2 regions of the Citrobacter sp. GW821-FHT07H02 genome follow, and region 2 is predicted to be linked to the other one. Evidence: predicted binding sites of a transcription regulator. Region 2 holds the regulator's gene; the other holds the start of a gene.
What was found. Region 2 encodes PurR, which represses purine synthesis genes. Its sites were predicted from a motif close to CANGCAAACGTTTGCNTG; they were not measured.
Positions count from the first base shown of each region.

Region 1 (7,563 bases), on a different contig from region 2:
CAAGGTGAATGCGTCGTCACAGTTTTAAGGCTTCTCGGACGGACCGAGCATGCTCACCAACCGTGGAGCGCCACATTCTTGTGGTATGAAATATCGGCTCAGGGGACTGGCCCGCTTGCAAACATCTCAGAGAAATTTTGTCTTCACGGTCACTCTACCATAGTAAACCGAAAAGTGTTATTCAAAGTTTTGGCCCGTTTTTTCGGTTATGCGACCCTGATCAAGCAACGCCTGTTCGATGGTCTGCTGCAGCATCCGAATACGTTGTTCCATGCTCGCCGCGTAGTCACGCGTCTTCGCTTTTTCCTGAGCTAATTCATAGCTGATGTTCAATGCGGCAATGAAAACCAGCTGCTCAGTATTTGTGACTCTAGTGCGAACTTTTAGATCTTGCAACCGCTGATTAAGATCGTCCGCTGCCTGATTCAACGCATCCTTTTGTTCAGGCGGGCAATTCACTCGCAGTGAACGGCCAAATATTTGGATATCGACGGGTTGTGCAGACATGCCACCTTCCTGCTGATTGACTGCGCTGCCTTCGTCTCCGGACCCTGGGTCCGCGAAGGGGCGACACTATAGCTACCCTGGTATGAAGATACAAGCCCTTTTCTGGTTCACCAGGGTCCAAAGTGGTAGCATATCATGAATATCCTCCCTTTGATGACGAATGCTTATGTCTATACAGAACGAAATGCCTGGTTACACCGAAATGAACCAGTTTTTGAACCAACAAGGGGCAGGACTGACCCCAGCCGAAATGCACGGTTTGATAAGCGGGATGATTTGTGGCGGCAACAACGACAGCTCCTGGCAGCCGCTGCTTCATGACCTGACAAACGAAGGTCTGGCCTTTGGTCATGAACTGGCGCAAGCATTGCGTAAAATGCACGCCGCGACCAGCGATGCGCTGGAAGATGACGGCTTTCTTTTTCAGCTTTTTCTGCCTGAAGGAGACGACGTCAGCGTGTTCGATCGCGCCGATGCACTGGCAGGTTGGGTCAACCACTTTTTGCTCGGCCTTGGCGTCACACAGCCTAAGCTCGACAAAGTGACGGGTGAAACCGGCGAAGCGATTGACGACCTGCGCAACATTGCGCAGTTGGGTTATGACGAAGACGAAGATCAGGAAGAGCTGGAGATGTCGCTCGAAGAGATCATCGAATATGTGCGTGTTGCGGCGCTGCTGTGTCACGACACCTTTACGCGTCAGCAGCCAACTGCGCCGGAAGTGCGCAAACCGACCCTGCACTAAGAACGAAAACGCCAAGGAGAGTGTTATGAGCGAACTATCCCTGCAAGAATACCTGCGTCGTCGCCAGGCACTGCTGGCGCAAATGCCGCCTGGCAGCGCGGCGCTGATTTTCGCCGCGCCAGAAGCGACGCGTAGCGCGGACAGCGAGTATCCGTATCGCCAAAGCAGCGACTTCTGGTATTTCACCGGTTTTAATGAACCGGAAGCTGTGTTGGTGCTGATTAAAAGCGATGACACTCATAACCACAGCGTTTTGTTTAACCGGGTTCGCGACCTGACTGCGGAGATCTGGTTTGGCCGTCGTCTTGGGCAAGATGCCGCGCCAGAAAAGCTGGGCGTGGATCGTGCGCTGGCGTTCAGCGAAATCAACCAGCAACTCTTCCAACTGCTTAATGGCCTGGATGTGGTGTATCACGCGCAAGGCGAATATGCCTGGGCGGATGAGATTGTCTTCACTGCGCTGGATAAGCTGCGCAAAGGGGCACGTCAGAATCTGAAAGCACCTGCGACGCTCACCGACTGGCGCCCGATGGTGCATGAGATGCGCCTGTTTAAATCAGCGGAAGAGATCGCCGTAATGCGACGTGCCGGAGAGATCAGCGCGCTGGCGCATACACGGGCGATGGAGAAATGCCGTCCGGGCATGTTTGAGTATCAACTGGAAGGGGAGATTCATCACGAATTTACGCGTCACGGCGCGCGTTATCCTTCCTATAACACCATTGTTGGCAGTGGCGCAAATGGCTGCATCCTGCATTACACCGAGAATGAAAGTGAAATGCGCGATGGCTCGCTGGTGTTGATTGACGCCGGATGCGAATACAAAGGGTATGCCGGGGATATCACACGAACCTTCCCGGTCAACGGCAAGTTCACCTCCGCCCAGCGCGAGATCTACGACATTGTGCTGGCGTCGCTGGAAACCAGTTTGCGCCTGTACCGCCCGGGCACCTCCATTCAGGAAGTGACCGGCGAGGTGGTGCGCATTATGGTAACTGGCCTGGTGAAACTGGGCATCCTGAAGGGCGAAATCGATCAACTGATCGCCGATAACGCCCATCGACCTTTCTTTATGCATGGCCTGAGCCACTGGCTGGGGCTGGATGTGCATGATGTCGGCACCTATGGTAAGGATCGCTCCCGTCTGCTTGAGCCGGGTATGGTTCTGACCGTGGAGCCAGGTCTCTACATCGCACCGGATGCTGACGTACCGGAAGCGTATCGCGGTATTGGTATCCGAATTGAAGACGACATCGTCATCACACAAACCGGTAACGAAAACCTGACCGCCAGCGTAGTGAAAAAAGCCGACGACATCGAAGCCTTAATGGCTGCGGCGCGCCAACAATGAGCGTGATTATCGTAGGCGGCGGGATGGCTGGGGCGACGCTGGCGCTGGCAATCTCTCAATTGAGTCATGGCAAGTTGCCGGTGCATCTGATTGAAGCGACGGCGCCTGAAGCCCAGGATCACCCGGGTTTCGACGCCCGGGCGATCGCCCTGGCGGCAGGCACCTGTCAGCAACTGGCGCGGATGGGTATCTGGCAGGCGATCGCCGATTGCGCAACGGCCATCAATACCGTTCACGTTAGCGATCGCGGGCATGCCGGGTTTGTGACTCTGGATGCGCAGGATTATCGTATTGCGGCGTTAGGACAGGTCGTTGAGTTGCACGATGTCGGTCAGCGCTTGTTCGGACTGTTGCGCAAAGCGCCGGGCGTGACGTTGCATTGCCCTGATCGCGTCGCCACGGTCTCGCGCACGCAGGAGCAGGTCAATGTCACGCTAGAAAACGGTGATGTGATTACCGGCGACGTCCTGGTTGCGGCTGATGGCACGCGTTCTGCGCTGGCAACGGCCTGCGGTGTGGACTGGCAGCAAACGCCATACGAACAGTTAGCGGTGATCGCCAACGTGGCTGTCTCTGTGCCCCATGAAGGTCGTGCGTTTGAGCGCTTTACCCAGCATGGTCCACTGGCGATGTTGCCAATGTCCGGGGAGCGTTGCTCACTGGTGTGGTGCCATCCGCTTGAGCGACGTGATGAGGTGATGGCCTGGTCTGATGAACAGTTTTGCCGTGAATTGCAGAGCGCATTTGGCTGGCGACTGGGACGTATTACCCAGGCGGGGAAACGCAGTGCCTATCCTCTTTCGCTGACGACGGCGGTCAAAGCCGTCACCCATCGTACGGTGCTGGTGGGAAATGCCGCGCAGACACTGCACCCTATCGCAGGACAAGGGTTTAATCTTGGATTACGCGATGTGATGAGCCTTGCCGAAACGCTGACCCAGGCATGGCAAGCAGGCGAAGACGTCGGCGAATATCGCGTGCTGTCGCGTTATCAACAGCGTCGACAGGCAGACCGTGAAACAACAATTGGTGTGACGAACAGTCTGGTTTATCTGTTTGCCAATCACTGGGCGCCGTTGGTTGTCGGACGCAATGTCGGGTTGATGGCAATGGAATTATTGACACCGGCACGCGATGTGCTGGCGGAGCGGACCCTGGGTTGGGTAGCGCGTTAAATATGACCTGTAGGCCGCAGAACCCAGTAGGCCTGATAAGCGTAGCGCCATCGGGCAACTAACAATGCCGGATGGCGGCTTCGCCTTATCCGGCCTACGGTTTTTGAGAGTCCCATTTTCGAGGAGCAAACAGTGCAAAGTGTTGATGTAGCTATTGTGGGTGGAGGCATGGTAGGTCTGGCCGTCGCCTGCGGCTTACAGGGTAGCGGTTTACGGGTCGCCGTGCTGGAACAGCATGTCCCTCAGCCACTGGAAAATGATGCTCCACCGGCGCTTCGCGTGTCGGCCATTAATGCTGCCAGCGAAAAATTGCTCACGCGTCTCGGCGTGTGGTCAGATATTGTTGCCCGTCGGGCCAGCTGCTATCACGGCATGGAAGTCTGGGACAAAGACAGCTTTGGACGCATTGCGTTCGATGATAAAAGTATGGGCTACAGCCATCTTGGGCATATCGTTGAAAATACGGTGATCCACTATGCTCTGTGGCAAAAAGCGCAGCAATCCTCGGATGTTACTCTGATGGCCCCCGCAGAACTGCAGCAGGTGGCCTGGGGGGAAAATGAAACGTTTCTGACCCTGAAAGACGGCACGATGTTAACCGCTCGCCTGGTGGTTGGAGCGGACGGCGCGAACTCCTGGCTGCGCAGCAAAGCAGATATTCCGCTGACCTTCTGGGACTATCGCCATCATGCGCTGGTCGCAACCATTCGTACCGAAGAGGCGCATGATGCCGTTGCACGCCAGGCGTTTCATGGCGAAGGTATTCTCGCGTTTTTGCCCCTCGTCGACCCGCATCTCTGCTCTATTGTCTGGTCGCTTTCGCCACAAGAGGCTGAGCGGATGCAACATGCGAGCGAAGAGGAATTCAACCGGGCATTGAATATTGCGTTTGATAACCGGTTGGGGTTGTGTCGCGTGGAAAGCGAACGCCAGGTATTCCCGCTGACGGGGCGCTATGCGCGCCAGTTTGCCGCCCATCGTCTGGCACTGGTCGGCGATGCCGCCCATACCATCCATCCGCTGGCGGGGCAGGGGGTTAACCTCGGCTTTATGGATGCTGCGGAACTTATCGATGAACTGAAGCGTTTGCAGCGTCAGGGCAAAGATATCGGTCAGTATCTGTATTTGCGTCGTTACGAGCGCAGCCGTAAGCACAGTGCCGCCATGATGCTGGCAGGTATGCAAGGTTTTCGCGAGCTGTTTGCTGGGGAGAATCCGGCGAAGAAATTGCTGCGCGATATTGGTCTGAAACTGGCCGATACCCTCCCTGGTGTAAAACCGCAACTTATCCGTCAGGCAATGGGGTTGAATGATTTACCTGAGTGGCTTCGTTAACAAATCCCCCCGCTTCTAAGAGTTTGAGACCCGTCACACTTTCTTCTCCCGGCCTTCGCGCCGGGGGACTTACCTCATTTGAAATAATCTAATTCCACGCTGTTTTTCGCATTAGATTTTTTTATATCACTATTTTCTCTAGTCTCGATTTTTGACATTTTTTTAGAATTTAATATCGATTCAGTCGGTTTTTTTCGCCTGTGATTTGTGTGTTATAGGCGTGTTAATTATATTTTTGGTTTTTTGTTCTGTGGTCTGCTTTGCCATTTTTTGGCATAAGCTAATGTGATAGTTAATTTTACCTTATGGTTAAGCGTCAGTTTCGGTGGTAAGTTCAATGGAAAAGAGAACGTTTGCGTTGAGGCCATGACGTGGCTTCGATGACGGGTTTCGTGGCGTAAATTTCATCACGAAATGGTTGCAAGCCCTGCTTATTCAACGAGGAAAAGATGGCTCAACAGACTCCTTTGTACGAACAACACACGTTATGTGGCGCACGAATGGTCGATTTTCATGGCTGGATGATGCCGCTGCATTACGGTTCCCAGCTCGATGAGCATCATGCTGTGCGCACCGATGCCGGTATGTTTGATGTTTCGCATATGACGATTGTCGATCTGCGAGGCAGCCGCACCCGGGAGTTTTTGCGTTATCTGCTGGCAAATGACGTGGCAAAGCTAACGAAGAGCGGGAAAGCCCTCTACTCCGGTATGCTTAATGCCTCGGGCGGCGTGATAGATGACCTTATCGTCTACTACTTCACTGAAGATTTCTTCCGCCTCGTTGTTAACTCCGCCACCCGCGAAAAAGACCTCTCCTGGATTTCCCAACACGCTGAACCTTATGCCATCGACATTACCGTCCGTGACGATCTGTCGTTGATCGCCGTACAGGGACCAAACGGGCAGGCTAAAGCCGCCGCGTTGTTTACCGAAGAACAGCGTCGCGCAGTCGACGGGATGAAACCGTTCTTTGGTGTCCAGGCGGGCGATCTCTTCATTGCGACAACCGGTTATACCGGTGAAGCGGGCTATGAAATCGCCATGCCAAATGAAAAGGCGGCAGATTTCTGGCGTGCGCTGGTGGAAGCTGGCGTGAAACCGTGTGGTCTGGGTGCGCGTGATACGTTGCGTCTGGAAGCTGGCATGAACCTGTACAGCCAGGAGATGGACGAAAGCATTTCTCCATTAGCCGCCAACATGGGCTGGACCATTGCCTGGGAACCGACTGACCGTGATTTCATCGGTCGCGAAGCGCTGGAAACGCAGCGTGAAAAAGGGCACGAGCAGTTGGTCGGTCTGATCATGACGGAAAAAGGCGTGTTGCGTAATGAGTTGCCGGTTCGTTTTATCGATGCACAGGGCAACACGCAGGAAGGCATTATCACCAGCGGCACGTTCTCTCCGACGCTGGGCTACAGCATTGCGCTGGCGCGTGTGCCAGCAGGCATTGGTGAAACGGCGATTGTGCAAATCCGTAACCGCGAGATGCCGGTAAAAGTAACGAAACCTGTTTTTGTGCGTAACGGCAAAGCCGTCGCGTGATTCATCCTTTTTTGGAGATTGATTGATGAGCAACGTACCTGCAGAACTGAAATACAGCAAAGAACACGAATGGCTGCGTAAAGAAGCGGACGGTACTTACACCGTGGGCATTACCGAGCACGCTCAGGAACTGTTGGGCGACATGGTGTTTGTCGATCTGCCAGACGTCGGCAGCACCGTTAGCGCAGGCGATGATTGCGCGGTCGCTGAGTCCGTCAAAGCCGCCTCTGATATTTATGCACCGGTGGGGGGCGAGATCGTGGCCGTTAACGACGCGCTCAGCGACTCTCCGGAGCTTATCAACAGCGAACCGTATGCGGGTGGCTGGATTTTCAAAATCAAAGCCAACGACGCGAGCGAAATCGACGCGCTGCTGGATGCCACTGCATACGAAGCCCTGTTAGAAGACGAGTAATGTTGTGCCGGATGGCACTGCGTTTATCCGGCCTACAGGTCACCGTAGGCCCGGTAAGCGTTAGCGTCACCGGGCAATTGAGTTAGAGACAATCACGATTCACTGCACGTTTCAGGAACCATCGCCCATGACACAGACGTTAAGCCAGCTTGAAAACAGCGGCGCTTTCATTGAACGCCACATCGGACCGGACGCTGAGCAACAGCAAGAAATGCTGAATGCCGTTGGCGCCGAGTCGTTAAACGCGCTGATCGGCCAGATTGTGCCGAAAGATATTCAGCTTGCGACCCCGCCGCAGGTGGGTGAAGCTGCGACCGAATATGCTGCGCTGGCAGAACTCAAAGCTATCGCCAGCCGCAATAAGCGCTTCACGTCTTACATCGGCATGGGCTACACCGCCGTGCAATTGCCGCCGGTTATCCTGCGCAATATGTTAGAAAATCCAGGTTGGTACACCGCGTATACGCCATACCAGCCGGAAGTCTCTCAGG
Region 1 is NZ_JBWKPZ010000011.1:75,528-83,090, forward strand. Features, by position in the region: RNA gene ssrS (6S RNA) at 1-136, opposite strand, end outside; gene zapA (cell division protein ZapA) at 178-507, opposite strand; gene AC07NP_RS12970 (YecA/YgfB family protein) at 674-1,252, shown strand; gene pepP (Xaa-Pro aminopeptidase) at 1,278-2,603, shown strand; gene ubiH (2-octaprenyl-6-methoxyphenyl hydroxylase) at 2,600-3,778, shown strand; gene ubiI (FAD-dependent 2-octaprenylphenol hydroxylase) at 3,911-5,113, shown strand; gene gcvT (glycine cleavage system aminomethyltransferase GcvT) at 5,563-6,657, shown strand; gene gcvH (glycine cleavage system protein GcvH) at 6,683-7,072, shown strand; gene gcvP (aminomethyl-transferring glycine dehydrogenase) at 7,200-7,563, shown strand, end outside.
Region 1: the regulator PurR is predicted to act here: its motif matches at 5,456-5,473, upstream of gcvT (glycine cleavage system aminomethyltransferase GcvT).

Region 2 (7,563 bases):
CTATACCCCAGACCGCCGGAAATCACCGCGCCGCCTGCCGCCGCGCCTAACGCATTGCCAAGGTTAAATGCCCCGATATTCACCGACGAAGACAACCCCGGCGCTTCACTGGCGACACGCATCACGCGCATCTGCAAAGGCGGTACGACGGCAAATGTTGCCGCGCCCCACACCACCATACTGAACGCAGCGCCCAGATCGTTACGCGCCAGGAAAGGAATGGCCAGCATGATGACCATAAGCAGCAGTAAGAAACCTTTCAGCGTACCGTTGACGGAACGATCGGCCAGTTTGCCGCCAAAATAGTTGCCGATCGAAAACCCAACGCCGATCAAAACTAACATCGCGGTGACAAATGCCGGTGTGGCATGGGCAATGTTTTGCAGAACGGGTGAAATATAGGTGTAGAGGGTGAACATTGCCCCCGCGCCCAGCACGGTGGTCAGCAGCGCAGAAAGGACCGGTGGACGCAGCAAGACAGCCAGTTCTTTACGCACGTCCGGCCGTTCCCCTGCGCCACCTTTCGGCAGAGAGAAGAATAAACTGAGCATCGCGATCACCCCAAGTCCAGCGGTCGCTAAAAAGGACATCCGCCAGCCAATGGTTTCCCCAAGCCATGTGGCCGCAGGCACGCCGCCGATGTTTGCAATGGTCAGTCCCATAAACATCGTCGCCACGGCGCTGGCCTGTTTATGCTTCGGCACTACCCTGGCCGCCACGACCGAACCCAATCCGAAAAACGCGCCGTGATTAAGACTGGTCAAAATGCGCGATAGCATCAAGGTGGTGTAATCCGGCGCAATGGCCGACAGGACGTTGCCCAGCGTAAAAATGGCCATCAAAAAAATCAGCGCATTACGACGAGCACGGTGCGATAGCAACAGGGTCATCAACGGCGCGCCCACCATCACACCCACCGCATAGGCGCTGATGAGCATTCCGGCGGCGGGAATGGAGACATTCACGCCATGCGCAATGACGGGCAACAGCCCCATCGGAGAGAATTCCGTGGTCCCAATACCAAATGCGCCAATCGCAAGCGCCAGTAAGGGGTAATTGATTTTCATACGTTGACTCCGCTGCAGCGTGCCGCGAAGCGACACCCGATAAGAGCCAAAAGCATGACATCAATCACAAAAATAATAAAGTTAACAGAATGGCAAAAGACTTTTGCTGATTTAGTAACAATGAAGGGGTAACGAGATGAGGGAGAGCATGCTCCCTCACGGTAAATCAGTGCAGTGCGGCGGTCAGACCACCCGCTACGATCAGGCCCAGAACAATAATAGTGGTTACTAACGAAAACTTCAGATCGGTGCTCATCAAATTTGCTCCTTTTTATTCCCACACAAAAAGTGATATTGCGCATTTTTACACACTTGGATGTAAAAATCTCCCAGGATTTATATTGATAACCACTTTTAACTCTTCCCCTTTTCGTCAAGATCAGACAAAATTCCACGCTTACTTGATTAGCGTACCGGCCATTGACCCCCTCCTGACGTTTCGTGTCGTTTTCCCGGCGTGCCGCAACCCTGATGTTGCGATAAGGGTGTGTAAAGGCAAACGTTTACCTACAGTATTTTCAGGAGTTTGGATATGGTCTGGAGTGAAATGTAATGGCAACAATTAAAGATGTAGCGAAGCGAGCAAACGTTTCCACTACAACCGTATCACATGTAATTAACAAAACGCGTTTTGTCGCAGAAGAGACTCGCAATGCTGTCTGGGCAGCAATCAAAGAATTGCACTACTCCCCGAGTGCCGTCGCCCGCAGCCTGAAGGTGAATCACACCAAATCTATCGGTCTGCTGGCAACCAGCAGTGAAGCCGCCTATTTCGCTGAAATTATTGAAGCCGTTGAGAAAAACTGCTTCCAGAAAGGCTACACCCTGATCCTTGGCAATGCCTGGAATAATCTTGAAAAACAACGGGCCTACCTTTCCATGATGGCGCAAAAGCGTGTGGATGGTCTGCTGGTTATGTGTTCGGAATATCCAGAGTCTCTGCTCTCCATGCTTGAAGAGTATCGCCATATTCCAATGGTGGTTATGGATTGGGGCGAAGCGAAGGCTGACTTTACCGATACGGTCATTGATAACGCGTTCGAAGGCGGTTATATGGCCGGTCGTTATCTGGTGGAACGCGGTCATCGTGAGATAGGCGTCATTCCTGGCCCGATGGAGCGTAACACGGGGGCTGGCCGCCTGGCGGGCTTTATGAAGGCGATGGACGAAGCGCTGATAAAAGTCCCGGAAAACTGGATTGTACAGGGCGATTTTGAACCTGAGTCTGGTTATCGTGCAATGCAGCAAATCCTCTCTCAGACCCATCGCCCTACTGCGGTATTCTGCGGTGGCGACATCATGGCAATGGGGGCGCTCTGCGCTGCTGACGAAATGGGTTTGCGCGTACCGCAGGATATTTCGGTGATCGGTTATGACAATGTGCGTAACGCGCGCTATTTCACACCCGCACTGACCACTATTCACCAACCGAAAGACTCACTGGGTGAAACGGCCTTTAATATGTTGTTAGACCGTATCGTCAACAAGCGTGAAGAGTCGCAGTCTATTGAAGTCCACCCGCGACTGATCGAACGTCGTTCGGTTGCGGATGGTCCGTTCCGCGACTATCGTCGTTAAGCTTCCCCGGCGGGAACCTCTTCAGGTTCTCGCAACCACTCTTTATTCAGCGTTTCACTGTCGCCTAAATACTCTAGCAGCCAGGCTAATGCGGGCGACGTGTCATTTTGCTGCCAGGTCAGGCAGCATGCTGCATCCGGGAATGGATTCTCCAGGGTCAACGCGACCCATTTGCCACTGTCGACCCACGGTTTTGCAAAATGCGTAGGCACCATCCCGACACATAACCCGGCGGAAAGACAGGTTGCTGACGATTCCCAATCCGGTACGATCACGCGCTTTTGGTTGTCCAGCAGCCAGGTGATACGTTTAGGCAGTGTCCGTGACGTGTCTTCACGGACCAGCGACGGCCAGTTGCGCAACGTATCATCACTCAAGGGTCCGGGCATCGCCGCCAGGGGATGATGACTTGCCACCACGCAGCTCCAGCTCAACATTCCCATATCGCGAAAGGTATAGCGCCCGCCGACGGGGATCGCCTGCGTCGCCCCAATGGCCAGTTCCACGCGTCCGTCGGAAAGCGCATCCCAGACGCCGTTAAACACCTCCTGAGAAACGATCAGCTCGACGTCATCAAAGTGGCGATAGAAGTCGACAATCATCTGCCGGGTGCGTTCTGGTCGCACAATATTATCTACCGCGATAGGCAGTTGCCCTCGCCAGCCATTCGCAATCTGTTGGCACTGCTGGCGGGTGATCTGCATTTTTTTGATAACAGAGCGGCCTTCTTTTAAAAACCAGGCGCCGGCGGGCGTCAATTCCACATCCCGGTGGCGTCGTTCAAACAGGGGAACCGCCAGCCACTCTTCCAGTTGACGTACGGTGTAGCTGACGGCCGAGGGCACGCGATGCAGTTCCTGGGCGGCGGAACTGAAGCTACCATTGCGCGCGACAGCATCAACAACTTCAAGGGAATATTCTGACCACATATTCTGCCTACAAAAAATTTGAATTCAGTAGACAAATATTAGCGTTTCACAACAGGAATTTCACTCCCTACACTCTGCGGCAATGTCTTACTGATAAAAAAAGAGAATGTATTATGCAACCGGGAAAAGGGTTTTTAGTCTGGCTGGCGGGTCTCAGCGTACTGGGTTTTCTGGCAACAGATATGTACTTACCTGCATTTGCTGCCATTCAGGCCGATTTGCAGACACCTGCCTCTGCCGTCAGCGCCAGTCTGAGCCTGTTCTTAGCCGGGTTCGCCATCGCCCAGCTCGCCTGGGGTCCGCTATCCGATCGTTACGGTCGTAAGCCCATACTATTGCTCGGTTTGTCGATCTTCGCCCTCGGAAGTCTGGGTATGCTGTGGGTAGAAAGTGCAACAGGCTTGCTGGTTCTGCGCTTTATCCAGGCCATTGGCGTGTGTGCTGCTGCTGTTGTCTGGCAGGCACTGGTGACGGATTACTACCCGTCGCAAAAAGTTAACCGTATTTTTGCCACCATCATGCCGTTGGTCGGGTTGTCGCCTGCGCTTGCGCCATTGTTAGGCAGTTGGATCCTCGCGCATTTTTCCTGGCAGGCCATTTTCGCCACGCTGTTTGTGATTACGCTGATCCTGATGCTGCCCGCCCTGCGTTTAAAACCCACCGCAAAAGCACGTGACGATAGTCAGGATAAACTGACGTTCACTACCCTGCTGCGTTCGAAAGCCTATCGTGGGAACGTGCTGATTTACGCAGCCTGTTCCGCCAGCTTCTTTGCATGGTTAACCGGTTCGCCGTTCATCCTTAGTGAAATGGGTTATAGCCCCGCAGTGATTGGTCTCAGTTATGTTCCGCAAACCATCGCCTTCCTGATCGGTGGGTACGGTTGCCGCGCAGCGTTACAAAAATGGCAGGGGCAACAGCTGTTACCCTGGTTATTGGTCATCTTCGCATTGAGCGTCGTCGCGACCTGGGCGACCAGTTTTATTAGCCATGTATCGCTGACCGAAATTCTGATCCCCTTCTGTGTCATGGCTATCGCCAACGGCGCGATCTACCCTATTGTTGTGGCTCAGGCATTGCGCCCATTCCCACAAGCCACCGGGCGTGCCGCAGCATTGCAGAATTCACTGCAGTTGGGTCTCTGTTTCCTGGCCAGTCTGGTCGTCTCCTGGTTAATCAGCACACCGTTGCTGACCACCACCAGCGTCATGTTATCGACCGTTGCGCTCGCAGGATTGGGGTATTGGATGCAGTCGCAGGCGAGCGAGTCCACGCATCACACCGCGCACTCTGAGATGGCACACAACGATTCGTACTAAAAATAGCGATAATAGCCACTGATTAGCTCGCTAACTTTTTTGGGTTGTTTCACCGATTATTGAGGCCTATACTCATTTTCGGTTGTTACATAAATACGATAAATATTACGTTCTAACGGGAGCCGGAGCGCTCCCGTTTAGCCAGGGAATGGTCTTTTCGGCAAGGGTTCTCCCTTCCTCTGTTCTACGTCGGATTATAGGCTCGCGGACTTTTTTCCGTGAGATTTCTCACAAAGCCAAAAAGCGTCTACGCTGTTTTAAGGTTCTGATCACCGACCAGTGATGGAGAAACTATGAGTTCATCGTGTATAGAAGAAGTCAGTGTACCGGATGATGACTGGTACCGTATCACCAACGAATTACTGAGCCGTGCGGGCGTTGCTATCAACGGTCCTGCCCCGGCTGATATTCAAATCAAAAACCCCGATTTTTTCAAACGTGTATTGCAGGAAGGATCGCTGGGTTTAGGTGAAAGTTACATGGATGGCTGGTGGGAGTGCGAACGACTGGATATTTTCTTCAATAAAGTTCTGCGCGCAGGCCTCGAAAATCAACTCCCTCACCATTTCAAAGATACACTCCGCATCGCAGGCGCACGCCTGTTCAACCTGCAAAGTAAAAAACGCGCCTGGATAGTCGGCAAAGAGCATTACGATCTTGGTAATGATCTTTTCAGCCGGATGCTTGACCCGTATATGCAATATTCCTGCGCCTACTGGAAAGAAGCCGATACTCTGGAGTCTGCCCAGCAGGCGAAGCTAAAAATGATTTGTGAAAAATTGCAGCTTAAACCGGGTATGCGCGTGCTGGATATCGGCTGCGGTTGGGGCGGATTATCGCACTATATGGCGGCCAATTATGCAGTCAGCGTGGTGGGCGTGACCATTTCTGCAGAGCAGCAGAAAATGGCGCAACAGCGCTGTGAAGGTTTGGATGTCACCATTCTGCTGCAGGATTATCGCGACTTACAGGATCAGTTCGATCGTATTGTTTCGGTAGGGATGTTTGAACATGTCGGCCCCAAAAACTACGACACCTACTTTGAGGTGGTTGACCGTAATTTAAAATCTGACGGCCTGTTTCTGCTTCATACCATCGGCTCTAAAAAGACCGACAACAATGTCGACCCGTGGATCAATAAATATATCTTCCCGAACGGTTGCCTACCTTCCGTACGCCAGATAGCCAACGCCAGCGAACCGCATTTTGTGATGGAGGACTGGCACAATTTTGGTGCCGATTATGATACAACGCTGATGTCGTGGCATTCACGCTTTATAAAAGCCTGGCCTGAAATCGCAGAGAACTACAGCGAGCGTTTTAAGCGGATGTTTAGCTACTATTTGAATGCCTGCGCTGGCGCATTTCGCGCCCGAGATATTCAACTCTGGCAGGTCGTTTTTTCGCGCGGTGTTGAACACGGTCTGCGCGTTCCCCGCTAACAGAGCAGCCCCCGAAATTCTGCGGGGGCCACTTTCATCTTTTAGGCGTCATTCGCCAGCTTATTTACGGCGCTGTCCCGGGCCGCTAATACGCGCTCAACCGTATCGATAACCGCCTGGGTTTGCGGGTCAATCTCGATATTCACGCGAGCGCCCAGCTTTTTCTTGCCAAGCGTAGTGCGTTCGAGCGTTTCTGGAATAAGGTGAACACAAAAACGCGTTGCGGTAACTTCTCCCACGGTCAGGCTGATGCCATCGATGCCGATATATCCTTTGTACAGAATATATTTCATCAACTGCGGATCCTGCACTTTGAACCAAATCTGACGGTTATTTTCTGAGGTCAGAATTTTTGAGATCTCGGCAGTGGTCATAATATGGCCCGACATTAAATGCCCACCAATCTCATCACTGAATTTGGCGGCGCGTTCAACATTAACCAGATCGCCGACGTTCAGCTCACCTAAATTAGTAATGCGTAAGGTCTCTTTCATCAAATCGAAACTGATCTGATTACCCTTGATTTCGGTCACGGTCAGACAGCAACCGTTGTGCGCCACCGACGCCCCCGTCTCCAGCCCATCCAGCATGTATTCAGGTAATTCCACTACATGAGTGCGAAAATTCGGTTTTTCATCAATAGACACCAGTCTGGCGGTGCCCTGCACAATACCCGTAAACATACCTGCAACTCCTGAAATCAGTTTGAATATCTCTGCCCAGCACAATAGCAGGTGAAAATTCAGGTTGCCAGCAAAGTGCCGCTCACTCCTGTTTTTTCACTGGAGAATTACACATTCCCCGCTACAATAGACTGCAAATTCCCCTGCATCTTCTTCTTGCTGCCAATCAAGGCGGCTTTTCTGGTCTCTCAAATAACAACAAAAAACAAGGTGTATACGTGCAAAAGTATATCAGTGAAGCGCGTCAGTTATTAGCTCTGGCAATACCGGTGATTCTCGCGCAAATCGCCCAAACCGCGATGGGATTTGTTGATACCGTGATGGCCGGTGGATACAGCGCCACAGACATGGCGGCTGTCGCCATTGGCACATCCATTTGGTTACCGGCCATTCTGTTCGGTCACGGTCTGCTGCTGGCAATGACCCCCGTTATCGCGCAGTTAAACGGTTCCGGACGCCGTGAGCGGATCGCCCATCAGGTGCGCCAGGGATTCTGGCTGGCGGGGAGTGTCTCCGTCCTCATCATGGTCGTGCTGTGGAACGCC
Region 2 is NZ_JBWKPZ010000003.1:48,624-56,186, forward strand. Features, by position in the region: gene AC07NP_RS05475 (MFS transporter) at 1-1,067, opposite strand, end outside; gene cydH (cytochrome bd-I accessory subunit CydH) at 1,234-1,323, opposite strand; gene purR (HTH-type transcriptional repressor PurR) at 1,620-2,645, shown strand; gene punR (DNA-binding transcriptional activator PunR) at 2,642-3,574, opposite strand; gene punC (purine nucleoside transporter PunC) at 3,688-4,893, shown strand; gene cfa (cyclopropane fatty acyl phospholipid synthase) at 5,187-6,335, shown strand; gene AC07NP_RS05505 (riboflavin synthase subunit alpha) at 6,377-7,018, opposite strand; gene mdtK (MdtK family multidrug efflux MATE transporter) at 7,237-7,563, shown strand, end outside.